4 regions of the Bacillus sp. NPDC094077 genome follow, and region 3 is predicted to be linked to each of the others. Evidence: riboswitches for the same ligand, from Rfam matches in the RefSeq annotation. Region 3 holds a riboswitch; each other region holds the start of a gene.
The links. A riboswitch is a leader RNA that binds a small molecule or an ion and turns the genes downstream of it on or off. The one in region 3 is predicted to bind S-adenosylmethionine.
Positions count from the first base shown of each region.

Region 1: it holds a riboswitch for S-adenosylmethionine, as region 3 does, so the genes downstream of both, metK (methionine adenosyltransferase) here and ACQKNR_RS00170 (amino acid ABC transporter substrate-binding protein) in region 3, are expected to answer to the same signal.
Region 2: it holds a riboswitch for S-adenosylmethionine, as region 3 does, so the genes downstream of both, ACQKNR_RS20585 (cyclase family protein) here and ACQKNR_RS00170 (amino acid ABC transporter substrate-binding protein) in region 3, are expected to answer to the same signal.
Region 4: it holds a riboswitch for S-adenosylmethionine, as region 3 does, so the genes downstream of both, ACQKNR_RS24365 (MetQ/NlpA family ABC transporter substrate-binding protein) here and ACQKNR_RS00170 (amino acid ABC transporter substrate-binding protein) in region 3, are expected to answer to the same signal.

Region 1 is NZ_JBNNUF010000005.1:93,763-101,513, reverse strand. Features, by position in the region: gene ACQKNR_RS14640 (gamma carbonic anhydrase family protein) at 1-355, shown strand, start outside; gene ACQKNR_RS14635 (phosphatase PAP2 family protein) at 498-1,031, shown strand; gene ACQKNR_RS14630 (glycosyltransferase family 4 protein) at 1,044-2,186, shown strand; gene ACQKNR_RS14625 (molybdenum cofactor guanylyltransferase) at 2,469-3,071, opposite strand; gene ACQKNR_RS14620 (MogA/MoaB family molybdenum cofactor biosynthesis protein) at 3,068-3,577, opposite strand; gene ACQKNR_RS14615 (hypothetical protein) at 3,831-4,010, shown strand; gene ACQKNR_RS14610 (hypothetical protein) at 4,017-4,196, shown strand; gene metK (methionine adenosyltransferase) at 4,238-5,437, opposite strand; SAM riboswitch class I at 5,607-5,728, opposite strand; gene pckA (phosphoenolpyruvate carboxykinase (ATP)) at 5,957-7,543, shown strand.
Region 2 is NZ_JBNNUF010000009.1:136,875-144,625, reverse strand. Features, by position in the region: gene ACQKNR_RS20595 (ATP-binding protein) at 1-1,014, shown strand, start outside; gene ACQKNR_RS20590 (hypothetical protein) at 1,240-1,620, shown strand; gene ACQKNR_RS20585 (cyclase family protein) at 1,809-2,441, opposite strand; SAM riboswitch class I at 2,527-2,639, opposite strand; gene ACQKNR_RS20580 (PRK06851 family protein) at 2,790-3,899, shown strand; gene ACQKNR_RS20575 (nucleotidyltransferase domain-containing protein) at 4,011-4,793, shown strand; gene ACQKNR_RS20570 (FAD-dependent oxidoreductase) at 5,028-6,554, opposite strand; gene ACQKNR_RS20565 (fatty acid desaturase family protein) at 7,289-7,751, shown strand, end outside.
Region 3 is NZ_JBNNUF010000001.1:30,933-38,683, forward strand. Features, by position in the region: gene ACQKNR_RS00145 (ATP-binding protein) at 1-1,231, shown strand, start outside; partial or broken gene ACQKNR_RS00150 (collagenase) at 1,364-1,714, opposite strand; gene ACQKNR_RS00155 (MgtC/SapB family protein) at 1,817-2,494, opposite strand; gene ACQKNR_RS00160 (GNAT family N-acetyltransferase) at 2,689-3,207, shown strand; gene ACQKNR_RS00165 (VOC family protein) at 3,258-4,166, opposite strand; partial or broken gene ACQKNR_RS00170 (amino acid ABC transporter substrate-binding protein) at 4,242-4,526, opposite strand; SAM riboswitch class I at 4,655-4,759, opposite strand; gene ACQKNR_RS00175 (VanW family protein) at 5,003-5,914, opposite strand; gene ACQKNR_RS00180 (hypothetical protein) at 6,296-6,622, shown strand; gene ACQKNR_RS00185 (DUF3900 domain-containing protein) at 6,739-7,751, shown strand, end outside.
Region 4 is NZ_JBNNUF010000014.1:56,386-64,136, forward strand. Features, by position in the region: gene ACQKNR_RS24340 (multidrug effflux MFS transporter) at 1-387, opposite strand, end outside; gene ACQKNR_RS24345 (DUF3981 domain-containing protein) at 504-2,225, opposite strand; gene ACQKNR_RS24350 (MFS transporter) at 2,304-2,837, opposite strand; gene ACQKNR_RS24355 (FAD-binding protein) at 2,834-4,270, opposite strand; gene ACQKNR_RS24360 (NAD(P)-dependent alcohol dehydrogenase) at 4,471-5,379, shown strand; SAM riboswitch class I at 5,460-5,574, shown strand; gene ACQKNR_RS24365 (MetQ/NlpA family ABC transporter substrate-binding protein) at 5,659-6,471, shown strand; gene ACQKNR_RS24370 (methionine ABC transporter ATP-binding protein) at 6,484-7,524, shown strand; gene ACQKNR_RS24375 (methionine ABC transporter permease) at 7,499-7,751, shown strand, end outside.

The DNA.
Region 1 (7,751 bases), on a different contig from region 3:
CCGAGTAAATGTACAAGATCAATGTACACTCCACCAAAGCCCTCAGTATCCTCTTATTTTAGAAGATGACGTTACAGTTGGGCATCAAGTTATTTTACATAGCTGTCACATTAAAAAAGATGCTTTAGTTGGAATGGGATCTATTATATTAGATGGTGCTGAAATTGGCGAAGGAGCCTTTATCGGCGCTGGAAGCCTCGTTTCACAAGGTAAGAAAATTCCACCGAATACGTTAGCTTTCGGTCGCCCTGCTAAGGTCATTCGTGAATTAACAGAAGAAGACCGTCAAGACATGGAGCGCATACGCACACAATACGTTGAAAAAGGACAATATTATAAATCGTTACAAAAATGATTTTACCGCTGCCATAGTACTGGCAGCTTTTTTATAAAAAAACTAACTTTTTCTTTACAAAACATTATTACTCCCTCAACAATATCTTATTAAAATAAAGCTAATATCTCCATATATATGTAGATGAGGGAGGAGAATTTTCATGAAGGTCAGCGGATTATATAAAGTAGAGTGTTACATTTTCAAAGGTATTAACCGCTACTTTGATCAAAAAACATTAAATATCTTTTTCAGCAACATTACCCATATAGGTGGTGCCACTTTCTCCATTGCACTTACACTTTTCTTTTTAATTTTCGCAAAAGGGACTTTGAACCAAGCTGCAATTGCAACCGCTATTTCTTTAGCAATTAGCCATATTCCTGTGCAAATATTAAAAAGGTGGTATCCACGAAAACGTCCTTATTTAACAATTCAAGATGCAAAATATCCGGTACATCCATTAAAAGACCACTCTTTCCCGTCTGGTCATACAACGGCTGTTTTCTCTGTCTTCATTCCATTTATTTGCTATAATCTAAACTTACTTGTTTTTCTATTACCGTTAGCACTATGCGTCGGTATTTCTCGTATTTATTTAGGGCTTCATTATCCGTCAGATGTATTCGTCGGTATGTGCCTCGGCACTTGCTCTGGCATCATCTCTTTTTATCAATTCATCCCACTTTTCACATAAAGGAGCGATATGATGAGAGTCGCCATATTTACCGATACTTTTACACCACAAGTCAATGGGGTTGCGAAAACACTGGAACGATTAACACGATATTTTCAGAAAGAAAATATCGCCTATTCTATTTTTGCCCCTCAGCATACGGCTGAAGATAATTTCGTAGCAAATGTAAACAAAATGAGAAGTATCCCGTTAACAATATTATATCCAGAATGTCGCTTTTCTTTTCCTACTCCGCGCATTAAACGGGAACTTCTTGCCTTTAAACCTGATATTATTCACATTGCCACACCTTTCAACATGGGACTTTGTGGATTGTATTATGCAAAAAGGTTAGACATCCCAGTTGTCGGTTCTTATCATACTGATTTCGACGCCTATTTACGTTATTACAAAATCGAATTCCTCTCCAATATGCTCTGGAACTATTTAAAATGGTTTCATAGTCATATGCAAAAAAATTTTGTTCCTTCCTCTGAAACATTACATCAATTAAAAAATAAAGGCTTTCAACACCTCTCTATTTGGGGACGTGGTGTAGATTGCACACTCTTTCATCCAGCTTATAATACAGACCTATTCCGAAAAAAATATAATATTACAGCGAAGTATGTTCTTTCCTATGTTGGACGGATTGCCCCTGAAAAAGATATTGATACACTACAAGATCTTATCGTTAAAACGACACATACTCGAAACGACATTCATTGGCTCATCGCCGGAGACGGTCCTCTGGCAACAAGTTTACGTGCAGCTGTTCCGCAAACAAATGTCACCTTTACTGGCTATTTACAAGGTGCGGACTTAGCTGAAGCATACGCTTGCTCTAACATAATGGTATTTCCATCATCTACTGAAACGTTCGGAAATGTTGTACTTGAATCACTTGCATGCAGTACACCTGTTATTGGTGCAAATCGTGGCGGGGTTAAAAATATTATTATAGATGGAAAAACGGGAATTCTTTGTACACCAAAAGATGCAAATTCATTTCTATCCTCCATTTATTCTTTATTGCAAAATGAAGAGAAACTTATGCAAATGGGAATAGCAGCTTCATCTTATGCGAAATCAAAAAGCTGGGATGAGATCTTTCGTGGCTTACTTAATCAATATGAAGAAGTCCTTCAGCATACCGCATCAGAGTTACTCGCTTAAACAGAAAAACTCCCTTCAAAAAACGAAGGGAGTTTATTATACACAGTTATAAATTTTAGTTTAATAAATGATACACAAGGTGAAATACCACGTTGTTTCTATATTCATTATAACAAAAATAAACATAACTAAACAGACTTGTAATAAAAACCCATAAAAATTAATATATGGTTATACAATATTTTTACTGTATAATGATTTTAAGAAATTCCCCTTAAAATCAACTTATTCACATACCTTTATACAGCAATTGTTCCCCAATTCTGTATATCAAAAAACCTTTCATTCATTTGAAAGTTTTTTTTGAGCCTGTACATATTCTTCTTTCGTATTCACATTTATAAACCAATCCGAATTCACTTTCAAACCTTCTCCAGCAACATACTTCACATTACATTGTGATAAAAGTTGCCCCATACTTCTTTTTTCTTCCTGAAGCAAAGCATAAATCTTTTCTTTCACGCGGTTATGATAAGCTGCAAGTAACGGCTGTTTTCTTCCATTAATAATAGGTACAATCGCATCATACTCATCACTCGTTTGTTCTAATAAAATAGTAAACCATTCTTGTGAAACATTTGGTGCATCACAAGGCATAATAGCGTACCAATCTGCTTCTATGTATTCCATTCCTGATACAATTCCAGCAAGTGGTCCATTTCCTTTATAGTGCGGAATATCTTCTATAACAGGAACTTGTACGAATTGCCCTACTCGCTCTTTTATATCGGAATGACTAATGACTACAACTTCTTGCAACACAGTTTTCATTACTTTCAAAATATGTTCAATAAAAGTACTCCCTTGCCAGCTCGCTAACGCTTTCGGTTCACCGAATCTACTCGACATACCACCTGCTAATATAATTCCAGCAAACTTACTCATTGGCGATGCAGCTCAAATGTAATATGACCTAATTCCGGTAAAATCAACTTATTCATCGCAAGGCGAACTGCTCCGCTAGACCCTGGCATTGAGAAGACTACTTTACGCCCAATGGTACCGCCGATCGCTCTACTTAACATCGCACTACTTCCGATATCTTCTAAATAACTAATCATGCGGAACAACTCACCAAATCCGACAATTTCTTTATCTAATAGAGCTGATACTGCTTCAATCGTTACATCACGCTTCGTAATACCAGTACCACCATTTGTTAATACAACATCTACATCTTCCCTATGATAACCAGCTAACACTGCTTGCTGAATACTTTCTTTATCATCTTTTACAATTTCATAAGCTGTGACTATATGCCCCGCCTCTTTTAACAGTTCGTGTAATAGCTGTCCGCTCTTATCTGTCTCTTCCGTACGTGTATCAGAAATCGTTACAATCTTGCAACACACTTCTTTTGGAGCTTGTTTTTTATGTTCAGTTACACTCATTTTTTCATCTTTCCTTTCTTAAAGACTTTTCTTCATTTTATCATACATATCTTTACACAATTATGTATGAAGTCCACAGTGCATCATGATACAATATAAGTATATACACCCACAAAAAGGAAAATAAAAACATCCTTTCCTATACCCTTAGACTTCACATCATTAGCTAGCCTTTAACTTTTCTTATATTTTCCACATAGTGGAATTCAATTTTAAAAATTGCACTACCAAATAAATCGGAGGTCTACATATTATGGAACTGTATAAAAAATTAACAACAACATTCATCCTCTTATTTATAGCTTCCATCACTGTTGGTTTTTCTCTAAAAGGAGCAATTCCATACGCTACATTAGTAAGTATTATATTCGCAACGCTATTTTTACTAAGCAGTGCCTTTTGCGCGGGTAAAGCACGTCAAATGAAAGGTTGATTACATATGTTCCAGAAGAAACCGATAGTTTGTAAATCATGTGAAAAAGAAATACAAACATATGAAAAAGCATGGATTCATATGCCATTCCCAGCAAGTGGTATGACTAATATGAAAAAGTATATTGAGCTAGACGGAGAAGTGTATTGTAGCTCATGCATTCAAATCATAAGTAAAACGAAATAAAAAAAGCTTTGCGCTCACCGCGCAAAGCTTTTCTTCATATATTATAGACTAGCTTGCTCTTTTAAAGCTGCAGCTTTGTCTGTACGTTCCCATGAAAGATCTACATCAGTACGTCCGAAGTGGCCGTAAGCTGCTGTTTGTTTGTAAATTGGGCGACGTAAGTCTAGCATTTTAATAATACCAGCTGGGCGAAGATCGAAGTTGTTACGAACTAGTTCTACTAATACGTCTTCAGATACTTTACCAGTGCCGAATGTATCAACTGAAATTGATACCGGTTGCGCTACGCCAATTGCGTATGCAAGTTGTACTTCTGCTTTATCAGCAAGACCAGCTGCTACGATGTTTTTCGCAACATAACGAGCTGCATATGCTGCAGAACGGTCAACTTTTGTTGCATCTTTACCAGAGAATGCACCGCCACCGTGGCGAGCGTATCCACCGTAAGTATCAACGATGATTTTACGTCCTGTTAAACCAGCATCACCTTGTGGTCCACCAATTACGAAGCGGCCAGTTGGGTTAATGAAGAATTTTGTTTCTCCATCCATTAATTCTGCTGGTACTACAGCTTTAATTACGTGCTCTTTTAAGTCACGATCGATTTCTTCCCATGTAACATCTGGGTGATGTTGTGTAGAAATTACAATTGTATCGATACGTACTGGTTTACCATTTTCATCATACTCAACTGTAACTTGCGTTTTTCCATCCGGACGTAGGTATGATAATGTATCATCTTTACGTACTTCAGTTAAACGGCGAGCTAATTTGTGAGCAAGCGAGATTGGAAGTGGCATTAACTCTTGTGTTTCATTACATGCGAAACCAAACATTAAACCTTGGTCTCCTGCACCAATTGCCTCAATCTCAGCGTCAGTCATTTGACCTTCGCGTGCTTCTAGCGCTTGGTCAACACCCATAGCGATGTCAGCAGATTGCTCATCGATAGATGTTAAAACTGCACAAGTTTCTGCATCGAATCCGTATTTTGCGCGTGTGTAACCAATGCCTTGAATTGTTTCACGAACGATTTTCGGAATGTCTACGTAAGTAGAAGTCGTAATTTCCCCCGCTACCAATACTAAACCAGTTGTTACAGTTGTTTCACAAGCTACACGTGCATTTGCGTCTTTTGATAAGATCGCATCTAAAATTGAATCAGAAATTTGGTCACAAATTTTATCTGGATGTCCTTCAGTTACAGACTCAGATGTGAACAGATGACGTTTTTTTGTCATGTGGTAAACCTCCCTACAGTAATTGTATATATTGTACGGAACTCATCCTTAATTTGCCACAGATTGCGACATACATTTATTCTCCCACACAAGCATACAGAAAAACCTTTCCTACTTTACATAGAGGAAAGGTTTAATTTGCTACTTGCATACTGCTTTTTGCCCTTCGCTCTTATCGTTCGAGACCTGTAGCCTCGCACAGGTTTTAGCACCTATTCACTTGTGTTTACCAATACAAGTGAGGTTGCTGGGCTTCATCGGGCCTGTCCCTCCGCCAGCTCGGGATAAGAGAGTATCCGTCCCAACCTATACTAAAGAAATGATATTCATTTGTCAATTAATATTCATATTTTCCTGAAAGTTTTTCTCAATACGGATAAAATGAAATATTAATAAGGAAATAATGCATTCACACAAACAAAAAGAAATAAATAGTATACATTATTTATATAATTGTGTTATACTCTTGTTGGGGATTACGAGAAATATTTCATTAAATGAAAAGGATGGTATATAAATATGAGTACTGTGAATGTCCAAATTGGTTTACACGAATTATTGAACGGAAGCAATGCACAGATTCAACTAAGTGTTCCGCAATTAGTGGAAAAAGTATTAATGCGAAATGAAGGGAAATTAACTTCTACTGGTGCCGTTTCTGCTTCAACAGGAAAATATACAGGACGTTCTCCTAAAGATAAATTTATTGTGAAAGAAGCATCGGTTGCTGACAAAATTGCTTGGGGAGCTGTGAACCAACCGATTTCTGAAGAACATTTTAATAAATTATATACAAAAGTTTTAGAATACTTAAAAGAAAAAGAAGAGTTATTCGTCTTCAAAGGATTTGCAGGCGCTGACCGTAACTATCGCCTACCAATTCAAGTTATTAACGAATATGCATGGCACAATTTATTCGTGCATCAATTATTCATCCGTCCAACTGAAGAAGAATTAACAACTCATGAGTCAGAGTTCACGATTGTTTCTGCACCAAACTTCAAAGCAGATCCAGCTATTGACGGTACAAACTCTGAAGCATTCATTATGGTTTCATTCGAAAAACGTATCGTACTAATTGGTGGTACAGAATATGCTGGAGAAATGAAAAAATCAATCTTCTCTATTATGAACTTCTTACTACCTGAACAAGATATTCTTTCTATGCATTGCTCTGCAAACGTAGGTGAAGAAGGCGACGTAGCACTATTCTTCGGTTTATCTGGAACAGGTAAAACAACTTTATCTGCTGATCCAAACCGTAAATTAATCGGTGATGATGAGCATGGTTGGTCTGATAACGGTGTATTCAATATTGAAGGCGGTTGCTATGCAAAATGCGTAAACCTTTCTCACGAGAAAGAGCCACAAATTTTCGATGCAATCAAATTTGGTTCTGTTTTAGAAAACGTTATCATTAATGACCAAACGCGTATCGCAGACTATAACGATACTACTTTAACAGAAAATACACGTGCTGCATACCCTATGCATGCGATTGACAATATCGTACTGCCAAGTGTTGCAGGACATCCAAATACAATTATTTTCTTAACTGCTGATGCATCTGGCGTATTGCCTCCAATCAGTAAGTTATCAAAAGAGCAAGCTATGTACCATTTCTTAAGTGGTTACACTAGTAAACTAGCAGGAACAGAGCGCGGCGTTACATCTCCGCAGGCTACATTCTCAACTTGCTTCGGTTCACCATTCTTACCACTTGATGCATCTCGCTATGCTGAAATGCTTGGTGAAAAAATCGAGAAACACGATGCGAAAGTATTCTTAGTAAACACTGGCTGGACTGGTGGCGAATACGGCATTGGTAAGCGTATGAACTTAGGTTACACTCGTGCAATGATTCAAGCAGCACTAAGTGGTGAACTTGCAAAAGCTGAAACAACGAAACATGACATCTTCGGTCTTGAAGTTCCACTTCACGTACCAGGTGTACCTGACGAAGTGTTAATGCCTGAACAAACTTGGGCTGACAAAGCTGCTTACAAAGCAAAAGCAGTTGAGCTTGCAAACAAATTCAAAGCGAACTTCAAAAAGTTTGACAGCGTTTCTGAAGATATTATTAACTTAGGCGGTCCAATCGCTTAATTACAAACTTTCTGTTGGAATACCCCTTTACTCATATGAATAAGTGTCGTGTAACCGTAAAGTTTCGCGTACTCACCGACAAAACCCAATGCGGCTTAACGGTTACACACACTTACATAAAAAAGAAGCTTACATTTTAACGTAAGCTTCTTTCTATATATTTTTTTATACAAACAAAATTCATACCGTACGGGGCTAATAAAGGATC
Region 2 (7,751 bases), on a different contig from region 3:
CTTCAAAAAAAAGGCTATGTATATTCTGTAAAATATTTATTTTTATTTGGGTACATGTTTATCAACCTTATTAATAATTTAATGATTTATTTACGAACTGATAGAGCTTTTGAACATGGTAGTATGGTAGAAATGTTATTAATTTTATTTGCACCGGTTTTCGTGAACAGAAAATATTTTTATTTAGTTTCCTTTAGTGTAATTGGAAAGTACGTACTTTTTACATTGATATTACAAGATTTAAAGGTTGTGATTCCGCTTGTTCTATGTATATTCTATTTCATTATTTCACATTCTTTGTTAAAACGATTTCAATCTTATGTAAGAACAGTGGTTGAAATGATGAACAATATGAAAGAGACGGAAAATTTAGCTGTTATTGGTACAATGTCTACAACAATTGCTCATGAAATTCGAAATCCATTAACAGCTTTAAAAGGATTTACGCAAATGCAAAAAGAAAGAAACCCTGCTGATACGATGAGCTATGACATTATGTTACAAGAAATTGAAAGAATTAATGGCTTTGTGAGTGAATTGATGTTACTAGGAAAACCGAAACCAATAAATTATGAATGGTGTAATATACAAGGAATCCTTTTATATGTTGTCCAGTTAATGGAAAGTTATGCAACGCAATATAGAGTGGAATTTCATTTGCAAGTAGATGGGAATTTACCTGTTATAAGCGGCGATGATAAACAGTTAAAACAAGTGTTGTTAAATATTATTAAAAACGGAATAGAATCAATGCCGGAAGGTGGAGACATTCATATTCGTGCATATGAAAAAACTGGAGGGTATTTGTGTATTTCTGTCGAGGATCAGGGCTTTGGTATAGAGCAGGAGAAATTAGAGAAGATTGGAAAGGCTTTTTACACAACAAAGGAGAATGGTACAGGACTTGGTTTAATGATTACATATAAAATTATTAAGGAACATCAAGGGAGTATCACGATTCAAAGTAGTATGGGTGTGGGAACGAAAGTGGAAATTTATTTACCGACAATGTAGTGAAGTAGAAGGAATTATTTTTCAGAAAAGTGTTCTTGTTGTGTAAATATAAACATTTTATAAAATGTTTCAAGAAGGGTTTTTTTTATAAAACACTTCGTTTATAATGAAGGAAAATATCGACATGAGATTAGTTACTCGTGTAACGGTTCGGTAGTGTTATGAAAAAAGAGGGGTGCACAGGCATCCTTTTTTCTATGCAGATATTATGAAAGAGGTGGTATGATGGAATTAACATTAAATTCGACTGTATGTTTACACACGATTCAATTTCGAAAAGAGCAAAAGAATTATATCGTAAAAGATACAATTACAGGAGAGAAATATGAAATGCCGCCACTTTGGATTGATGCACTGGCAATGATGCGTGACGGTTTTTTATTAGGAGAAATTGAGGAGAAATTAAAAGAAGAGTATCCGGCCGAAGAAGTAAATATGTTAGCATTCACGAGGCAACTGTTAGAGCTAGAACTTGTCGGAATGGTAGATGGAGAAGAGATAACTTGTACAAAGAAGAAAGAGAAAGATTATTTAGCCTGGGTACGCCCTCGGATGGAACAATTACTTCTTAATTTAAATAAAAAATATAGAAGCAAAGGTCAGTAATGATCTTTGCTTTTTCGTTTATCCCGCATTAACGGGCAGTAAGACTCCCACCTCAAAATTCGGCGAATGCGAGGGAGTTAGGTGGGAGATCAACTGCCCGTAAACGCCCGATTGGTTCAACTAATAATCAGTGGGGGATGGACAAAACCCCCACTGATTAAAGTTTCACTTTATAAGTAGATCTTGTTTTAAAAAATAACAGCGAATGCTCTTGCGAAAGCACCATCACTATCTTTAATTTTTAAAGGTGCTGCAGAGAAAAAGAAACGTTTCGCGTTAATGGCATCTAGATTTGTTAAGTTTTCGATTAGATAAATATTATTCCCTAGTAATATGTGATGAATTGGTGATGTTTCTGTCGTTACCTCATCAGGAGAAATAAAATCTAAACCGACGGATTTTACTTTTAGTCGAACTAATTCTTTAGCTAATTCTTCGGAAAGATAAAATGCTTCTTTCTCATAAGCTTCTGTATTCCATTTATTAGATAGGTTGGAATGGAAAATGACAATATTGCCTTCTTTTATGTCGGTACCATGTAATACTTCCTTAGGTAATTTTCGCTCTTGAATATGAGTTACATCGATAAGTACAGCTTCGCCTACAAATTGATCAAGGGGTAATTGATCAATAGTGGTTGCACCTGAAATGAAATGCGCAGGAGCATCACAATGCGTACCCACATGAACGACAGAATGGAAATCTGTAACTTGATAACCTGTTTCTTCAACACTTGTAATTGCTTCTAGTTGGATTTTTGGTGTTCCGGGAAATTGAGACATATTATTTTCAAACGTTTGTGATAGATCAATTACTTTCATTTTACATACCTCCAATATATGTTTTTCAGATAATAAAAAGCCCATCCTTCATAATCAAGAAAGATGAGCTTTACATACTAGTTGAGTTTTATCTTCCAAAATGCAATGCACTCTGCAGGAATTAGCACCTATTCAGTTCTTATAAACTGAGGTTGCTGGGCTTCAAAGGGCCGGTCCCTCTGCCTCTCTTGATAAAGGTATATTCAGTTTTAAAGTCCAGAATATTTATAATATTTAAATTGTATTTCATTTCCTTTTTTTGCGCAACACAAATTAGGTATTCACCCAAATAAAGTTGCTCGCATATTGTAGCTTATGTAAATAGAATGCTGCGAAGGAGTGAGTGCAGTGACAGGAAATGTATTGAATTATTATGCTGGTGGAAATACAGCTAGGGGATTTCATAATTTATACGAAGAGAATTTAAAAGGGCTAGACAGATTATTTATTTTAAAGGGTGGTCCAGGAACAGGGAAATCTTCTTTAATTAAGGCAATGGGTCGTGAATGGGTTGAAAAAGGATATGATATTGAACTTTTGCATTGTTCTTCTGATAATAAGTCAGTTGATGGAGTGATTATCCCGAAATTAAAAGTAGGAATTGTTGATGGAACATCACCGCATGTTATTGAGCCAAAGATGCCAGGAGTTGTTGAAGAGTATATAAATTTAGGAGTTGCTTGGGACTCAGATAAATTAAGAAAGCAGAGGCTAGAAATTGAACGATTTGTTTCAGAAGCAAGCAAAGCTTTTCAAACTGCTTACGGGTGCTTTAAAGAGGCGTTAGTTATACATGATGAGTGGGAGAAAATATATATTAATAATATTGATTTTAACAAAGCAAATGAACTAACGGATCAGCTAATTCAGAAATTATTTACAGATAAAAGTGGGCAAAAATCGATTGTAAAACATCGTTTTTTAGGAGCTGCTACACCGAAAGGAGCAGTTGATTTTGTTCCTAATTTAACAGAAGGATTACCACATCGTTATTTTATAAAAGGACGCCCGGGCTCTGGAAAATCAACAATGCTCAAAAAGTTAGCGAAGGTAGCAGAAGAAAAAGGATTTGACGTTGAAGTATATCATTGCGGATTTGACCCGAATAGTCTCGATATGGTTATCGTAAGAGAATTAGGATTTGCAATTTTTGATAGTACCGCACCACATGAATATTTTCCAAGTCGCGAAGGTGATGAGATTATAGATATGTATGCTCTTATTGTTACACCGGGGACGGATGAAAAGTATGCTAAAGAAATTCGTGACGTTTCCATTCAATATAAAGCAAAAATGAATGAGGCGATGTCTTTCTTAGCAAAAGCAAAATCAGTTCGTGATAAATTAGAACGAATTTATATTACTGCTATGGATTTTTCAAAAGTGGATGTATATAAAGAGGAAATTCAAAAAGAGTTTGAACGAATTGCCGCTACTGTAATCGAAAAGAAAAAATAGGCTTTTTCAAACTGTCAGAAAATTTCTGGCAGTTATTTTAGTATGTAGTAAAATTAGTGGTATATTTGTCGAATTTCCAAGGAAATAATCAAAAAATGGGGATGGTATGAAATGAGAGAAAAAATTGAATTAGAGTTAGAAAGAATTGAAAAAGAGAATGATGTGAAAATTTTATTTGCAGTGGAATCAGGGAGTCGTGCTTGGGGATTTCCATCGAAAGATAGCGATTATGATGTTAGGTTTGTTTATATACATCCAGTAGAATGGTATTTATCAATTCATGATAAACGTGATGTAATTGAATATCCAATTAGTGATGATTTAGATATAAGCGGATGGGATATTAAAAAGGCATTGCAACTATTCGCGAAGTCAAATCCAGCTTTACTTGAGTGGATTCGATCACCAATTTTTTATTCAAAAAACTCTAATTTTCCAGAGCAGCTTCAGCAAATGAGTGAAAAGAATTTTGATCCAAAAGCAACGATATATCATTACTTACATATGGCGTCGAAAAATTATCGTGAATTTTTACAAGATGAGAATGTAAAATTGAAAAAGTATTTTTATGTATTACGTCCTATTTTAGCCTGTAAGTGGCTAGAAGAGAAAGGGACATTGCCTCCAGTAGAATTTGACAGATTAATTACAGAACTATCTATAGAACGTAGTGTATTAAATGAGATTGAGAAGTTGTTAGTAAAGAAAAAAGCGGGTACTGAATTAGATGTTGGATTGAAAATTAAGGTGCTAAATCAATTTTTAGAAGAACAAATTGATTACTACCAGCAATACGTGAAAGGGATTGAAAAGGGATTAGGGATTGATATTGAGAGTTTGAATACATTATTTAGAAATATGTTGTTTGAAGTATACAAAAAAGAGCACAAGTAAGTTTGTGCCCTTTTTTATCCCGCTATTTGCGGGCAGTAAGACACCCACCTCAAAATTCGGCTGGGGCGAAGAAGTTAGGTGGGAGTCGGGCTGCTCGTAAACTCCCGATTGGTGTGGACTAATAATCAGTGGGGGATGAACAAAACCCCACTGATTAAAGCTTCACTTTATCTGAAAAGGCGTCAGAGAAAATAAAGAAGTTCAACAGGAATTCTGTTGAACTTCTTTATTTTTTTACTCATTATCAACTCGCTTTAATGGTTGATCTGCTGGACCTTCAATAACGTCCCCCTCAATTGAAAAACGAGAACCGTGACAAGGACAATCCCAAGTGCAGTCACCGTTATTCCATTCAACTTCGCAGCCAAGGTGTGTACAAGTTGTATCGACGATATGCAATTTTCCTTCTTTGTCTTTATAAGCACCTGCTCGTTTACCGTTGACATGTACAACAGATCCTTCGCCAACTTCAAGGTCTTCTGGTTTACGTAATGCGGTTTCAATTTTTCCTTCAATTAAATGTTTAGCAACATCAATGTTCTGAGAAAGGAATGTTTTTATATCTGGATTTGCATGAAATCTTGATGGCGCAAATAGTTCTTTATATGGACTGTGGACTTTTAAAATGGAATCCTTCAGTAAATGAGCGGCAGCAGTTCCAGTTGTCATTCCCCATTTACGATATCCAGTTGCAACAAATATATTTGGATTCCTTTCGTTAATATGTCCGATATAAGGGAGCTTGTCTAGAGTAATCAAATCTTGCGCTGACCATCTATAGGGAACTTCATCTACTCCAAAAGTTGCTTCAGCAAAAGAATATAGTGCTTCATAATGAAACATCGTATTTATTCCTTGTCCTGTTTTATGGCTTTCTCCACCAATTAAAATTAATTTTTCTCCATTGCTTGTTGTATAGCGTAAGGAGCGTTTTGGATCATCGATACTTAAATACATGCCACCTGGATAATCCGCTTTTGCTTTTATTGCAAGAGCATAGGAGCGTTCTGCGTACATTCGCGTAAAGAAAAAGCTGTTAGCATCATAAAAAGGAAAATGTGAACAAGAGACAACATATTCACAAGAGATGCGCTGGCCGCTCTTGGTAATTACTTGTGGATAATCTCCTTTTTCCACATCAATAGCTGTTGTTTGCTCATAAATCTTTCCGCCCATCTCCACAAACTTTTCTAAAAGTGTTTTCAAATAAAGGAGCGGATGGAATTGTGCTTGATTTTTCATTACAAGTGCAGATTGTACTGGAATAGGAATCGATAGAGATTGGACATAGTCACAAGGGATATTTAATTTTTGATAAGCTTCATATTCTTTTGATAAATTTCTTAATCCGTTATCGGTTGTTGTATATAAATATGAATCTTCATTTGAGAAATTACAGTCGATTTTATATGTTTGCACAGTGTCACTTATGAATTGTAGAGCGCGATTATTTGATTCATAGTAAAGTTGAGCTTTTTCAACACCGAAATGATTTATTAGTTCGTCATAAATAAGATCGTGTTGTGCGGTTACTTTCGCCGTTGTATGTCCAGTCGTTCCGTTTAAAATAAGGCCGGAATCAATTAATACAACGTTAATACCTTCTTTTGCGAGTAGATAGGCAGTGGTAACACCTGTAATACCAGCACCGATAACAGCAACTTGCGTCTTTATATTTTCGGATAAACGAGGGAAAGTAGGAAACTGGGTAGATTCAATCCAATAAGATAGTGGGAATTGTGGAAATGTATCACTTGTCATTACGGAAACCTCCTGATTTAGAACAATTTTCCTTTTAATATTTCCATATTATATGAAATTCATGTGTGTTGTTTTAGAAGGAGTCTATTTTTATCCCGCTATTTGTGGGCAGTAAGACTCCCACCTCAAAATTCGGCTGGAGCAAAGAAGTTAGGTGGGAGATCAACTGCCCGTAAACGCCCGATTGGTTCAACTAATAATCAGTGGGGGATGAACAAAACCCCCCTGATTAAAGTTTCACTTTATTAAAAGGAAGGTATTAATTATTTTGATATAATTATTTGAGGATCTCAGTATGAAGAGGTATGGGTTGTGTAAAGCTAAATTCAGATGAGTTCATTTGTTATTTACATAGAGAGTTCTTGAATAAGAGGGAGTCTATAGCACTTAAGTGCGTGTACATATATAACGGATAAACCCTTATAAAATCTATGGTTTTTCTTTAGTGAAATAAAGTATAATTATAAAAATATAACCAACTTTTATTACTAGGTCATAAAAGTTGTTGACAATATAGAAAGTCTATTGTTATGATTCATCATGTGGAAAGGTTGATAGAGAGTAAAAAGAGAAATGTTTTTCATTGATAATAAAAGCGAAAAAATAAGTGACGATAGAGTGAGTATATTTTCCTTATAATGAATGCTTTTGGGATCACCTAGTAAAATCAATCTGGAAGCAACAATTGATATATGCAAGTTGCGCAGGGCGCGGCATCAGAAAGGGGCAAAAGGATGAAGGAGCTTCATACGTTTGGGTGGTATGCAGCGCGTGTATCACCACATTTGCCGAAAAAAGCATTTAAACCAGTTCCTACTCGTTTATTTGGTGGACTGGCTTATTTACTTGTGGCATTGGCGGGATTAATAACGATTGGTGTATTTGAATTGAATGTGTGGGTAAATCTAGGAATTGCGATTGTTCTTGGATTATGTTTTGCTTCACTTGGATTTTTAGGGCATGAAATTTTACATGGAACAGTTGTAAGAAAGGCATGGCTTCGTGATTTCTTAGGAGCGATTGCATTTATGCCATTATCAACAGGACCAAAACTTTGGAGAAAGTGGCATAATGCAACGCATCATGTTCATACACAGCATGAAGAAAATGATCCAGATGCATGGCCGACACTTGAGAAGCTTAAAAAGAGTAAGTTTTTGAGTTGGGTATATCACATGCCTCTTCATGTACGTTCAT
Region 3 (7,751 bases):
AAATACCTTTATTATAATAATTTGCATCCTTAGCTATCATGTATTTTGGCTAGAATTTAAAGAAAAAACGACATGTAATAACATATTGATTTCTATCCTTTCCTCCATTGCTATTATTTTTTGTATGACTTTTCCTTTTCATTTACATGCTGGATTTATTTATGATTTACGTTTCATTCCTATCATATTCGTTTTTCTATATGGAAATACAAAAAACATTATTTTTATAGGAATTTTATACCTTTCTTATCGATTTTACTTAGGTGGAAGTGGTGTTCTTCCATCATTTATTATCTTTACTATTATTTCTGGTATAACAATGCTCTTTCGTTACTTATTACCTATGTATTTCAAGGAAAAAAAGATATTATTAAGCTTACTTCTTATTTTAATATGTACAACTTCACTTTCTATCTGCGGTATTGTAACTCAAATAAATACAGGTGGTAAAATAGACTCTACTCTCATAGAATTTTTATTTAATTATATAGTCATTAATATTTTCACAGTATTATTATCAGTTTATTTAATAGAGGAAATGATCGAGAAATATAAAATGAAAGAAAAACTGCAACGGGCTGAAAAATTTTATATAGCTAGCGAACTAGCTGCGTCAATTGCACATGAAATCCACAATCCACTAACCACGGTACATGGATTTACTCAATTATTAAATGAAAAACATGCCTCTAAGCTACCTCAAGATCAGTACTTAGAAATCATGTTAATTGAAATGCAGCAAATACAATCTACTATTAATAACTATTTATCTTTAACCAAACCACAGAACACCATAAAAGAGAAAGTAGATATTAATCACATTTTAAATCAGGTGAAAGACACTATTTCACCACTCGCTCTATCATACAAAGTTGAAATAAAACAAAATAGTACAGATTCCTTTTATATAAATGGGGACCCTGAAAAATTCAGACTCTGTCTAAACAACATCATACAAAACGGAATTGAGGCTATGAAAAATGGTGGAGTATTACAAATAAATATACAAAAAATAAAAGGTAATATTATAATTGATATTATTGATTCAGGAGTTGGAATGTCATCCCAACAAATAAAACGAATTGCTTTGCCGTTTTATTCAACAACAGAAAAAGGGACTGGGCTTGGTACTATGATTGCTTACAGTATTATTAAAGAATTAAACGGAGATATAGAGGTAGAGAGTGAACTAGGTAAAGGTACACGCTTTTCTATTAGTATCCCCTGCTAATGTAATAGAAGTTATTTAAAAATTTCCTGCTTAACTTATTAAATACATGAATGTCAAGAATCTCACTACCCGACTCATCAATCATCTTAATTTCGTGTGTGAATTAAAAGTAATAAGGACCAGAGCTTATCTATTTTTACGGATAAACTCTGGTCCTTTAATTAAATCAAACATATCATACCTCTTATTGTACATACATGACTGTAAAGCAAATGAATAGTTATAAAAATCCCATGTTCTATACTTAGCATTTAGCGTCCGCTCTGCCATATAACGTTCTGCTGGATTTGAAGATAGTCCTCCTATAATGCTCTTTCTTGGAACGACATTATCCGTTCTCGTTGCACCTGCAAAAAATCCAGCATTTCCTTCTTCAAACCAAGATAATCTCTCATTCTCATAAATTTCCCCTTGCCCCCAAAGACCTGGCACTTCATATCTACCTTGCAAGTAATGTGTGAATTCTTGTCGGAACAATTCTTCTCTGTCACCGTCCCAATTAACGCTTGACTTTCCACACGGTTTATATCAAAAAAAGGATAGATAATAGCAAAATTCTTGCTACATCTATCCCTCTTTTTATTGTTATGATTTCAAATTTATAAACGTGACTTCCGGTAACGATTGCATATGCTGAATAAATGCATTCTTTTCTTCTGACGAAATATTTTTGAGTTGCATTGCTACCTTATAAATCAAACCTGTATCTTGTTGTAAAACATCGACTTCATATGAAAGAATTGGTATACCTTTTACTTGTAACATTTTTAATATTTGTTGTACTGTTTCTTGTTTATTCATACACATTTGTACAGTTATATTTTGAGGAAATAAAAATTGCACTTTGAAAATACGGCTTACAATCTCCAAGCCAATTAATACAAGAACTGTTGCTCCAATGCCTACTATATACATTCCCGCTCCAATTGCCAATCCTATTCCAGCAGTGGCCCATAAACCAGCTGCTGTCGTTAACCCTTTCACTGCTTGTTTTTGAATAATAATTGTACCTGCACCTAAAAATCCAACCCCACTCACAACTTGGGCTGCAATACGGCTCGGATCAAGGGCCATATGTTCCTCAGTCATAATATCTGAAAAGGCATATTTCGAAACGACCATAATTAAAGCACTCCCTACAGCTACGAGGAAATGTGTTTTTAATCCCGCTTCTTTTGAGCGAATTTCCCTTTCCATACCGATTATTGCCCCTAACAAACCGGCAACACCTATCCGTATAATAAAATCAATATCTACACTCACGAGCCCTTCCCCCTTTCATTCATTATAGATAAATAAATCAAAAATTATCACATACATCCATTCATCAATATAAAAGCACTTTATTAAAATACTTTCATGCCTCAAATATTTTATGTTAATATTAAAAACATTAACAACATTTTAAAAGATAAATTGATTATACATAAATCATAACGAAAAGGAGCTTACAAACAATGAATGTCTCTTTAATTACACCTACTACCAATTTACAAGAAGAATACTTAGAGTTTTATAACGAATGGAAAGATAGCGGTGAAACGATGATTCCGTGGGTTATTTCAAAAGACCCTTCTGACTTCCCAGCTATGATTCAAGAATTACTCGATGCACATAACGGAATAAACATTCCTGAAACGTGGGTTCCAGATTCTACATATTGGCTCGTTACAGATGAAAATAGAATTGTAGGAGCTGTTAATATACGTCATAGTTTAACTGATCATCTATTTAACGCTGGAGGTCATATCGGTTATGGCATTCGCCCTTCTGAAAGAAGAAAAGGTTATGCTACGAAGTTACTAGAGTTATCATTAGAAAAAACAAAAGATTTAAACATTAAGAAAGCACTTGTCGTTTGCGACGAAGTGAATACCGCTTCTGAAAAAACAATTTTGCATAACGGCGGTCTCCGTGATGAAGATTACATTGAGGAAGATGGGAATATAGTAAGAAGATTTTGGATTGAACTTTAAATGATGAATCAAAATAAGCCAGAAAGTGAAGATTCACTTTCTGGCTTATTTTATGCTGCTTCTATTTCAAACTGTACTGTAATACCACTTGGATCTACTACTGTAAATCCATTTATAGTTTCATTTATTTCATGTTGTTTTTCTATTACTCTTTCTTTTACTTCATCTAACGCTTCTTTATGTGGCAGTACAATCGTATACACCTTTAATCCAGTTGCATGCACTGGTGGGTGCGGATTATTTACCCCATTCCACGTATTTGCACCGATATGGTGATGATAGCCTCCTGCTGAAATGAATAAGCAACCCTCTTCACGCTGTTGTACTTCAAAACCTACAGTTTCTACATAAAACTCATGCGACTTTTCTACATCAGCTATTCGTAAATGCACGTGTCCAACAACAGTATCAGCTGGTAAACCGTCAAACTCATAATCAACCAGTGTTGCCAGTTCTTTTAAATCGAGTGGCGTACTTCCTCCTGGCCCTTCTCCCCATTGATCGCGCGGACGGTCTGCATAAATTTCGATACCATTCCCCTCTAAATCCTGCAAATAAAACGCTTCGCTATACGTATGATCACTTGCACTATTAAACCTTGAAATTGGTAAAATTTCATTTGAATATGTATAACGCCCTTCTTGCTCAGCTGGACTATCAATGACCTTCTTATTGCGAATAACACCAAATAGTGCCGAAGCAAAAGTTTCACGAGTCGGAACTAAAAAAGCAACATGATATATACCTGTTGTACGTGGTTCTTGCAGTACCCCGTCCTCTAACTTTTCAAGGACAAGTAGCGTACTTTTACCACCTTTCCCTGCTAAATATGCTTTATTCCCATCTTTCTTAATTACCTCTAAACCTACAACATTCTCATAAAAAGCAATTTGACGCTCTAAATCTTTCACTTTAAATTCAACATGACCAATGCGTGTTTTTTGATGAATTTGTACCATGAATAACTTCCTCTCCAGTTCTCTTTAGTTTTTTATATAAGTTGATAGGCAATAGCCCCATTCAACGAATACACCTTAATTTTGTTTTTTCGTAGCATCAACTTTTAGCCATTTTTTCGATATTTCACTTAACGTTCCATCTTGTTCTAATTCTTTTAACGATTTATTTATATCTTCTAACTTTTCACTCTTTTCCGCAAGTGGAAATGCAATCTCTCCCCATTCAAGTGGACCAAATCCAACTTTCACATTATCTAATCTCGCCTTTATTATTGTTGTTTCCACTTGCACTTTATCATTATAATAAGCATCGAAGCGCCCAAGTCCTACTTCGTTCAATTCAGCTGTCGGATCCTCTGATATACATATTTAAATAATTGCGGAAAACTTTCAAAAAAATACGCTACATCAAATTTCACTTTATCCCCCCTTTCTAAACAAAAAACTCTTCTTATACATATAAGAAGAGTCGAATATCACTCCATTTCCCCCCATCTTTCAAACGCGTTATACGTTTGCTGGAATTAGCACAGTACTTTTATAGTCTGTTGCTGAGATTTCATCGGGCCAGTCCCTCCATCTCTCGATAAGAAAACTAATAAATTTTTCCATTTATTTAGTTGTTATTATGAAGAATATAGCTAATTATATATAATGTCAATATGAAAACTAAGAATTAAATTGAATACTTTTTTCGAACAGCTTGACTCCTAACGAAATTCCTTACATTCACCAAATCTTGAGGTGCACTATTATTGGGGAATAAACTGCACAGAAAAAGCCATTACTTCTATTAAACTTAGAAATAATGGCTTTATTTTTATAGATTATTATATTTATCTCATTTTATGTACTTCAGCAACTAACTTTCCGCCCTGAATGCCCATATAAAGCTTCACAGGTGCATCATTCGTGTTTTCAAATACTAAGTCTAAATATGGATATGCGATTGTAGCGTCTCTTCCTTGTGGAACATAACCTACTGTTTTAGAATGTGTAGTTCTCTCTACCATTTTCAAACCAGCTTGATCTGCTGCATTGAATAAAGTTGAAGATGTTTGACAAACACCACCACCATATCCATCTACTAATTTACCATCTACAATTTCTTTTCCTAATTGGTACCCTTTATCTGGTGTTGTATCCCCAATTAGCGCATTAAAAGAAAAACGGTCTCCTTTTGCTAAAACAACTCCACTAACGCTCTGCGCAGACAAACGAATATTTTCAATTCTACCACCTGTTGAGCCACCTAAATTCGTTTCATATCTACCAATTACCGTACCACTTCCTTGCGCATCACTTAATGTTGCGACAGGTTTTTTTTCCATGATTGGTAACTGATACGAAGAATCCCACATACCAACGTTCAACAATTTATCTACTAATTCTGTTTCCATTAATTCATAAGAAGGTTGCCCCTCTTGCCAACTTCCGTCGGGAGCTATACGTGAAGGTACCATCTTTCTATCAACACTCTTCCCAACCTCACTAGCAACCTTCGTTACCGATTTTTTAAATTTCGCTTCATCTTCAAAATAACCTAAACTCGATAAATCTAGTTTTTTCACTTCAGTACCAGTACGACCATCAACTAAACTAATCGTATCCTGCACTTCTGCTTTGGCCTCTACAGTGTGTCCACCAATATCACTTACTAATGCAACATCACTTACTTTTGTGCCACAACCACTCACTACAGCTACGCATAGCACCCCAACTAAAATACCCTTTATTTTACGGAACAATATACTCTCTCCTTTTCCCCCAACATTGCTTTTATGTATTATTTCATTTTTATGTATGTTTTGTTACAATCATTTTACAATATGTTTATAAATTGTTACAAGTTATTTTTTACTCTATTTAAATTACTCTTTTCTTTTGTAAATGTCTATACATATTTATATAAAAATTTGAGTTTAGCAGATTTGTAATCTTTATGTAACCTCTCCCCTTCTATCCATTATATACCATTAAATGAAAGAAAAACAAATTTAACAACTTCATGTTCTTATTTATAAAAGTACATCACGTAAACATAATTAGGTATTTGCCGTGCCACTGCTCCGCTTTTGCACATACATTATGGTGAATTTAACCTATTTTACAGAAATGGAGGATGTTTTATGTACCCCTACAATCCATATGATCCATATAACCAAAATAGTTATCAACCTCAATATGATTTACAAGCACAATACCAACAATATATAGATCAAACAGAACAAGTTAATCCATACGACCAAAATAGACAATTTCAAATTCCAATCTCTTTTCCTGGTACTGGCGGACGTCAATTAGAAAGACGAGTAAATGAGCTTGAACAAAGAGTACGTCAACTAGAAAATACAGTTGAGCGCCATACACGTAGACTAAATCGCTTAAACCAACGTTTACGCACAGTAGAAAACAGACTGAACATTCCATTTTCAGCACTAGAAGACGGATTTTAATTGTGAAACTAAAAAATATATGAAGGAAGGGGCTCTCCCTTCCTTATATAAATTGACGAAAGTTTTTTCCATCTCTATACTGATAAGAGTTAACGAAATGAAACAAGGTGATAAATATGGATTTTGAAATAAATTTTCTTTCCTTTTATGTTGTACAAGTAGAAGGAAAAGGTGAAGCAGTTGATAAACGCTACAAACATTTTCAAACTTTAGACGCTGAAGAATATGAAGATAGCTCCTTAAAAGAATTTTTGAATGGTGAATTATTAAAAATATCGAAGCGAAAAGTGGAACGTCACGCGAAAACAGAACAAGCCCCTACAAAGATTGGTCGCTTTATTGTAGAAGAAGGGCACGAACTCGATTCAAACCCTCATTACAACCTATTTAATCGTATTCGCTTTGCAGAGACGAAAGAAAACTTCAAAGATATGAGCGAACCTCTCGTTTATACATATCTTGACACCAGTGCTGTACGTGGCGGTGTATTTTTAATCGCTCAAGCAAAATTACGTAAATACTTTGATGATCCATTCGTATTCGTTATGAAATGTGACTTCGAACCGAAAGTCGCTTCTATTTCAGATGAATCCACACTTATCCGTAACGTCGAAATGGCCATTACAACAAAAAACATGAAATCTATCCAGTACCCATACATGCCTGAAGAAGGTATGGTCGAAGTAGGCGAACTAAAAATACACCAAGCATCACACGCCCGCTACTTTGAGGACTTCTTAAAATTCGTCGAGTACGAACGCTCTATGCCTGAAATTATGAAAACACAAGTAATGGACATGGTATACGACCAAATTGAAGATGTATTTGAAGAGGGTACAGAAGAACGCGAACAATTCGACCAAGCGATGGAAGTATGGGCTGCCAGTCCAAAACGTGAAATTATGGAACAATTTTCAACAGAAGAAGTAATGGAAGCTACCGCTCAAATCGTCGAGCACGCTCCTGAAGTGGAATTAAAGCTAAAAGCAGACCATATCTCTGTAAAGGCCCTGCTTGCTGATTTCGGAGATTTGATTCATATTGCGAAGGTGAATGACCGATATGTACTTATGATTGAAGCTGATACACTGACGTTTGAGAAAGGCTTCTCTCCTATTGAGTTCCTAAA
Region 4 (7,751 bases), on a different contig from region 3:
TATAACGATGCCGGCAGACCCTGAAGCACCTTGTAAGAAACGTAAAAGTACTAAAGTCCAAATAGACGGTGCTACAGCACAAAGTAATGAAGAAGCAACATAAATAATAAGAGCAATAATAAGAGGTTTGCGCCTTCCGTAAATATCACTAATTGAACCGACGAATAATTGCCCTACCGAAAGCCCAAGCAAACAAGCTGTCAATGTAAGCTGTGCGAGAGATGCACCTGTTTGTAAATCATCCGTTAATTTCGGCAACGAAGGCAAGTACATATCAATAGATAATGGCCCAATTGCCGTAAGTGTCCCTAATACAAGAATCATCCATAACCTGTTTGTCTTTACAGGTTTATATACTTCGTGATTAACTCCATTCACTTTTTCCATTCACCCTTTCATATAAATGTCGAATCGTAACAATTATAGTTACAACATAAATATACGTCAAGTATCCCGTATTTTCCTGTTTAATAATGTAAAAAAGCGATAGAATCTCTATCGCTTTACTTTTTCAAATTGCTATTTGTAAATTTAGATACGGATGACATCGCCTCTCCTGTATCTAAATATGTGATTTGAATTGGATCCCCCACTTCTGTAAACATAGCATATGGGAATTTTTTCACAGGTATCATAAATACTTTTTGTTCGTTCTCTAACAGTACATACACAATTGTATTTTCACCTGATTTTTCTTTATATACGCGTTGTACAATACCTTCTTTTTGCGCCTCTTTTCCATTTGAAGTCGGTCTAAATGAATCTCCACTTCCGCTTAGCGCATTTTTATAATTCTCAAGTGCTTCTTTTTGCGTCGAGCCTGTTGCAAATATCTTCGCATTGGAAGCATAGATGACAGTATGAGCACGTACTAATCCTCCGTCATCAATAACAGGTACAATCCAAGAAGGTTTACCATACACATTATAAATAACTGGCATCGTCCCATGCCATTTCTCTCTCTTAAAGGAATTATCCACTACTTCCGAAGCAGCTGAACCGTCCATAATTCCTTTTACTTCTTTTCCGTTATAGTAATACAACTTACCTGTACGCGCATCAATGAGTGAGTAACCTAACGCAGAATCTACTCCTTCTTTCGGAGAAGTGAAATCAGTAAAGTAATATAGCGTTCCATCCTTACCGAAGATTGGTGTAACGCCTTCTTTCGTTCCCCACTCAGTTGGAATCTTCATATCAGTTTGTGAGAACTTCGTATTCCAAAATCCGTGAATATATTTACCGAAGTACGTATTTAACGTAGATGCAGTCTCATGATTTAATACGCCATCAACAAATTTAGGTGCCTTTCCTTTATCGTATCTTTTCACTTCACCTGTTTGTGCATCTACAACAACAACACCCTCTACCTCAAATCCAGATCTTCCTGAAATAAATTCACCATACGTCATTGTATAATACGGTTTCCCTTTATCATCAACTTCAAATTTAGGTTTCCCTTTAAAGATTAAATTTGGTTCCGCTTTTCGCACAACACGCTCTAAATTATTCCCGAAAAACATGCTTGGCACATATTTCATCTTATAACCGAGGTGCAGTTTCGCTTCCGCGTCAGGATTCGTACCTGACATCGTTACATAACCTGGAATTGTCTCCGCTTTCCTTGCTTTAAAAAAGCCTGAAACTTCAATCGGCGCTACATATAAAGCCTCACCGTTTACCATTTGTGGCGTTAATTCACCTAGCTCAAAATAAGCTACTTTCGGAATATCTCCAAATACTTTTTTCATCTTATTCTCAGCTGTCTTTGGCGGCACTGTAAACGGCTGATCATTTTCAGTAAATGGCTCTGAAATATCTTTCTCTACCTTCACAACAGAATCATATTTCTTTTGCGAGATTACTATATCGTACAAATAACCAAAATAGCCGTAACTTGCGAGTAAAACAAACATTAGAAGTCCTTTTAACGTACCTTCTAATTTTCCTATCTTCTCTTGTGAAAATAAAACAAGCCCAATTAAAATTGCTACTGCAACAGAATAATGAGTAAGAATTGAATCTGCTCGATCATCAATTAGCCAAAAATATTCATAGATTGCAATACCAATCCAAAATAAAATAGGAATGACTAAAATAGATGATTTTTTACCCTTTACAACCTCCTCATCCCCTTTCTTATCCACCGCTCGAAGTTTATTACTACTGCTTCTTGTCCATGGAATCAAAAACAAAGTGAGAATAGCTAAAACTAAAAATTTTATCAAAGGCAATGTCCCCTTTTCTTTTATCTTCTCCTTAAGTATAACAAATAAAGGGGAATCAGGTAGAAATGGGAATGATTATATTTTTTTACTACTTAACACAAATCCACTTACCATATACAACACTGAGGCAATATAAAAAATCGTACCAATCGTTAAGAAATCCACTAAGTAACCTGTTGCGATAACAGCTACTGCACCACCAATCGATGTCCATACATGGTACTTTCCAATTTCATAACCAGCTTCCTTATGCGCAACCTTTCGCGCTAACGACGTTTTCTCAGTATTACGCTGTACAGCACCTAAAACTCCCATTACAATTTGAAGAATATATACATGCCAAACTTCTGTTGCGATAGGAAAACAAAGCATTAATATAGCCATGGACCAAGCGTATACAATTAATAGCTTTCTATCACCCACTCTATCAGAAATTCTCCCAACTAATGGATATACTAGAGCTGAAGTTAAAGCAAATAAGCCGTATGCCCAGCCAAACTGCGAGAAACTATTTCCAACATTCCGAAGCAATAATATATAAAAGGGAAATACCATACTACCGGCCATCATAATAATGCTTTGTGAAGCTACAAATCTTCTATATGTCATTTGCTATACTCCTTATAAAATAAATTCACAAATCTTTCCTCCGGGTCTACCTCTTTCTTTTTCTGAAGAAATTCATCCATGCGAGGATATGCTTTCTTTAGCTGTTCCTTTGCTGGATAAGAATAGTAAGGTAAATAATAGCTCCCATTATGCTCTAAAGTAACATTAATCATCTTCTGAATGACCACTTTTGTTTTCTTTATTTCCTCTTCAGAGCGCCCTTGATTAATTAGAAGTACAAGCGCAAACATATCATCTTTCGCATAAGATAGCACCGCATTCTCATTCTTTTCTACGTAGCGGATTGTAATGTTAAGAAGGTTTAATTCCTCTTCATTTAAAACACTTCGTAAATCATCTATATACCCTGCAAAACTATCTATTGGTACAAAATACTCTTGTAAAACTTCGGTCAAGTTCGGATTATCATATTCCATAAAAGCACTATCAGATCTCATTACATTATTTCGAGTTTCGTACTTACCATCTGTACGTTCAAAATAACTTCTTTGTATATCCCAAAATGCATTCTTCCCCCAATCACTATAACGCGATAATCCAAGCAAAAATTTTGGTGCAGCTATAATATTTTCTTCTTTTAATTTACTGTACTCTTCCCTCATATTTTGATTTTGTGCCAATGTATAATCCGTTACATACATCTCTTTTAAAAATGAGTTTGGAGCAACAGAAATACGAGCTAAATGCATACGAACATTTTCATCTTTTTTCACTTTCTCTTTGAAATAAGACGCGTATTCTTTATAATCTATCATTCTCGTGTGCATTTCATATAATTCATCATCCGTTAACTTTAGGGTCACATCTAAAATGACACCAAATAATCCGTAACCACCAATGACATATGGGAATAACTCCTTATTCTCTTCCCTGCTTACATTACGTACAGTACCATCTGCCATTAATAGTCGAAATGATTCGACCGTATCAATCAATGCTTCATGACGAATATCACGTCCATGTACGTTTACGCTTAATGAACCACCGACTGTAAAAATATTTTGCGATTGCATAACTTGAACTGCAAGACCGTATGGATTAATTTTCTTCTGAATATCATTCCACGTGACACCGCTTTGGACTGTAATCCGCTTCTTCTCTGGATCAAATTCTAATATTTTATTATATCCTTTCATATCAAGCATCGTGCCGTTCGGATAATACGTCTGCCCGCCTTGGCTGTGTTGCATACCTGCAATGGAAATCTTCTCTCCAGAAACATTTGCATCTTGCACCAGCTTTTTTAATGAACTCTCATCCTCAGCATTTTCCACACGTTTAATCTTTGTTGGAAGCAACTTCCCTACATCGCTCATAATAGGATGATCCAATTGCTCTTTATATGTATGTATAGATGTCGTGAGCAACGCTGTATACGCTACAATTACAACTGCTATCTTTCTTTTTTTCAAATGGCACTCTCCTCGTTTGAAATTCTAACCTCACTAGTACTTCTCTTTATTTTTATTGTAACTACTTTCTTAAAAGGAAAATACTACACTGTAAAAAAGAACTACCTTTCTTTTACTTATTATGAAGTGAAACTATAAGCATGATTTAAAAAGCATTTAAATATGATATAGAGAAAAACAACTTAATTCAGGAGGTCGCTATGAAAGCAATTATTTGCACAAAATACGGGCCACCTAACGTTCTCAAACTTCAAGACGTAAAGAAACCTGATCCTAAAAAGAATGAAGTATTAGTTAAGATTCATGCAACAAGTGTAACAACTGGAGATTGTAGAATGCGAAGCTTTACTAGTCCACTTTTATTTTGGATTCCTATGCGAATTGTATTAGGTTTTAGAAAACCGAGAAACCCTATACTTGGCGTAGAATTAGCTGGAGAGGTTGAGAACATTGGATCGGATGTAACTCAATTTAAAAAAGGAGATTCTGTCTTTGCATTAACTGGACTCCATGCTGGTGCTTATGCTGAATATACATGTGTACATGAAAGTGGGCTAATTACCTTAAAACCAAACAATTTAACATACGAAGAAGCTGCTACTATTCCTTTTGGTGGAACTTCAGCATTACACTTTCTAAGAAAAGGACATATAAGGAAAGGGCAAAAAGTACTTATATACGGTGCCTCTGGGTCAGTAGGGACAGCTGCTGTGCAACTTGCTAAACATTTCGGCGCGACTGTTACAGCTGTTTGTAGTAATTCAAATTTTGATTTAGTAAAATCTTTAGGGGCTGATAACGCAATTGATTATACGAAAGAGGATTTTACTGAACGAGGCGAGCGCTACGATATTATATTTGATGCAGTCGGAAAATATAATAAGTCTCTTTGTACAAGTGCATTAATGCCTAATGGAAAATATGTATCTGTTAATGGAACGATGGCAAAAGTCAGTAAAGACGATATGAACCTACTCAAACAACTAGCTGAAACAGAAAAGCTAAAACCTATTATTGATAGAACTTACCGATTAGAAGAAGTTGCAGAAGCTCATACGTATGTAGAAATGGGCCATAAGAAAGGCAACGTTTCGATTACCTTAAAATAAAATATATTCAGAAAATAACGTTGACAATTCCTTTTGTAAGATTTACTATTAGTACCATATTTAAAAACTACATATACATACTCTTATCAAGAGTGGCGGAGGGACTGGCCCGATGATGCCCGGCAACCGAGCTTATAACGTATAAGCTAAGGTGCTAATTCCTGCAAAACGAGTTTTCGTTTTGGAAGATAAGAGAGGAACCTATTTCGTATATTCGGCACCTCTCTTATTTTGAGAGGTGCTTTTTATTCTGGAACGTATATTAAGGGGGAATTATAGATGAAGAAAGTATTATTGAGCATTGTAAGTGGAGCAGTACTATTATTAGGCGCATGTAGCGCAAATTCAGATAAAGAGGTAAAAACATTAGATGAGAAAAAAATTACTGTCGGTGTAACAGGTGGACCACATGAACAAATTTTTGAAAAGGTTAAAGAAGTTGCGGCAAAAGATGGTCTCGAAATTGATATAAAAGTATTTAATGATTACGTAGCACCAAACGTTTCGTTAGATGAAAAAAGCCTTGATGTAAATAGCTATCAAACGAAATCATATTTAGATGTATTTAAAGCCGAACGCAACATGAAATTAACTGAAGTATTTTCAACAGTAACATTCCCTATGGGCGTATATTCTAAAAGCTTAAAAGATATAAAAGAATTAAAAGAGGGCGACGCAATTGCTGTACCAAATGATCCGACAAATGAACTTCGAGCTTTAAAGTTATTTGAAAAAGCAGGGGTTTTAAAAGTTGATCCAAAGGCTACAGAAAAAGCGACTGCGAAAGATGTAATTGAAAACCAAAAAAATTTAAAGATTGTTGAATTAGAGGCATCTCAATTACCAACACAGCTAAGTGAAGTGAAAGCAGCGGCAATTAATACAAACTTTGCATTAGGTGCAAAATTAAGTCCAGCGAAAGATTCTATTTTCCGCGAGGGAAAAGATTCACCATATGTGAACTGGGTCGTTGTTCGTACTGAAAATAAAGATGATGCTGTCGTAAATAAATTAAAGAAAGCTTATCAATCTAAAGAAGTAAAAGATTTCATTGAGAAAAAATTTGATGGTTCTGTTTTACCGTCTTGGTAGGAGCTGACTATAATGATTGAATTAAAAAATATTTCCAAAGTATTTTCAACAAAAAAGGGGAATGTCGAAGCTCTTAAATCAACTTCTCTTAAAGTGGCAAAGGGCGAAGTATTTGGAATCATCGGATATAGTGGCGCTGGTAAAAGTACATTAATCCGCTGTGTAAATTTATTAGAAAAACCAACGACAGGAAATATCATTGTAAACAATCAAGACTTAACAACTTTGTCGACAAAAGAACTAGCAAAAGCGAGACAAAAAATCGGAATGATTTTTCAAGGATTCAATTTACTTAAAACTGTTACCGTTTATGAAAATATCGCATTACCGTTACGCCTTGCTGGCATTCCAAAAGCGGAAATTGAAAATAGAGTAGAAAAGTATTTACGCATTGTCAATCTTTTCAATCGAAAAGATGCTTATCCGAGCGAACTTTCTGGCGGCCAGAAACAGCGTGTTGCGATTGCTCGTGCACTATCACATGAACCCGAGGTTTTATTAAGTGATGAAGCAACGAGCGCATTAGATCCAGAAACAACCGATTCTATCCTTGATTTGTTATTAAAAATCAATGAGGAAATTGGAATCACGATTTTACTCATTACACATGAAATGAATGTCATCCAGCGTATTTGTGACCGAGTTGCCGTTATGGAGCATGGATCTATAGTCGAAAGCGGGACTGTGAAAGATATTTTCACAAATCCACAACATGTAACAACGAAGAAATTTGTAAATAGCGCATTTGCAGCGAAAATTCCAGAAGAAGTACAAAAAGAATTACAAACTACTGGTGAAATTGTAACACTTTCTTTTATAGGAAATTCTTCAGGAGAACCAGCACTAGCTGTCGCTACAAAACGTTTCCAAGTATATCCTCATATTTTATCCGGTAATATTACGCAGTTAAAATATGAGGCATATGGGAAACTGGTCGTTCATATGCAAGGTGAAAAAAATGAAGTAAACCGTGCTTTATCATTTTTACAAGAGCAAGGGATCATCGTAGAAGGAGGTAGAACAGATTATGGAAAACAAGTCCTTTTTGGATGAATGGGGTAAAGTAATATGGGAAGCAACAATTCAAACATTTCAAATGACATCTATTTCATTACTCATCTCTATCCTTATCGCATTACCACTTGGTGTCACGCTTGTTTTAACAAGACCTGGTGGACAGCGAGAAAATAAAATCATCTATCCTATTCTTAATACAGTTATTAATATCATTCGCTCTCTTCCATTTATCATTCTATTATTCTTCATTTTACCTTTTACAA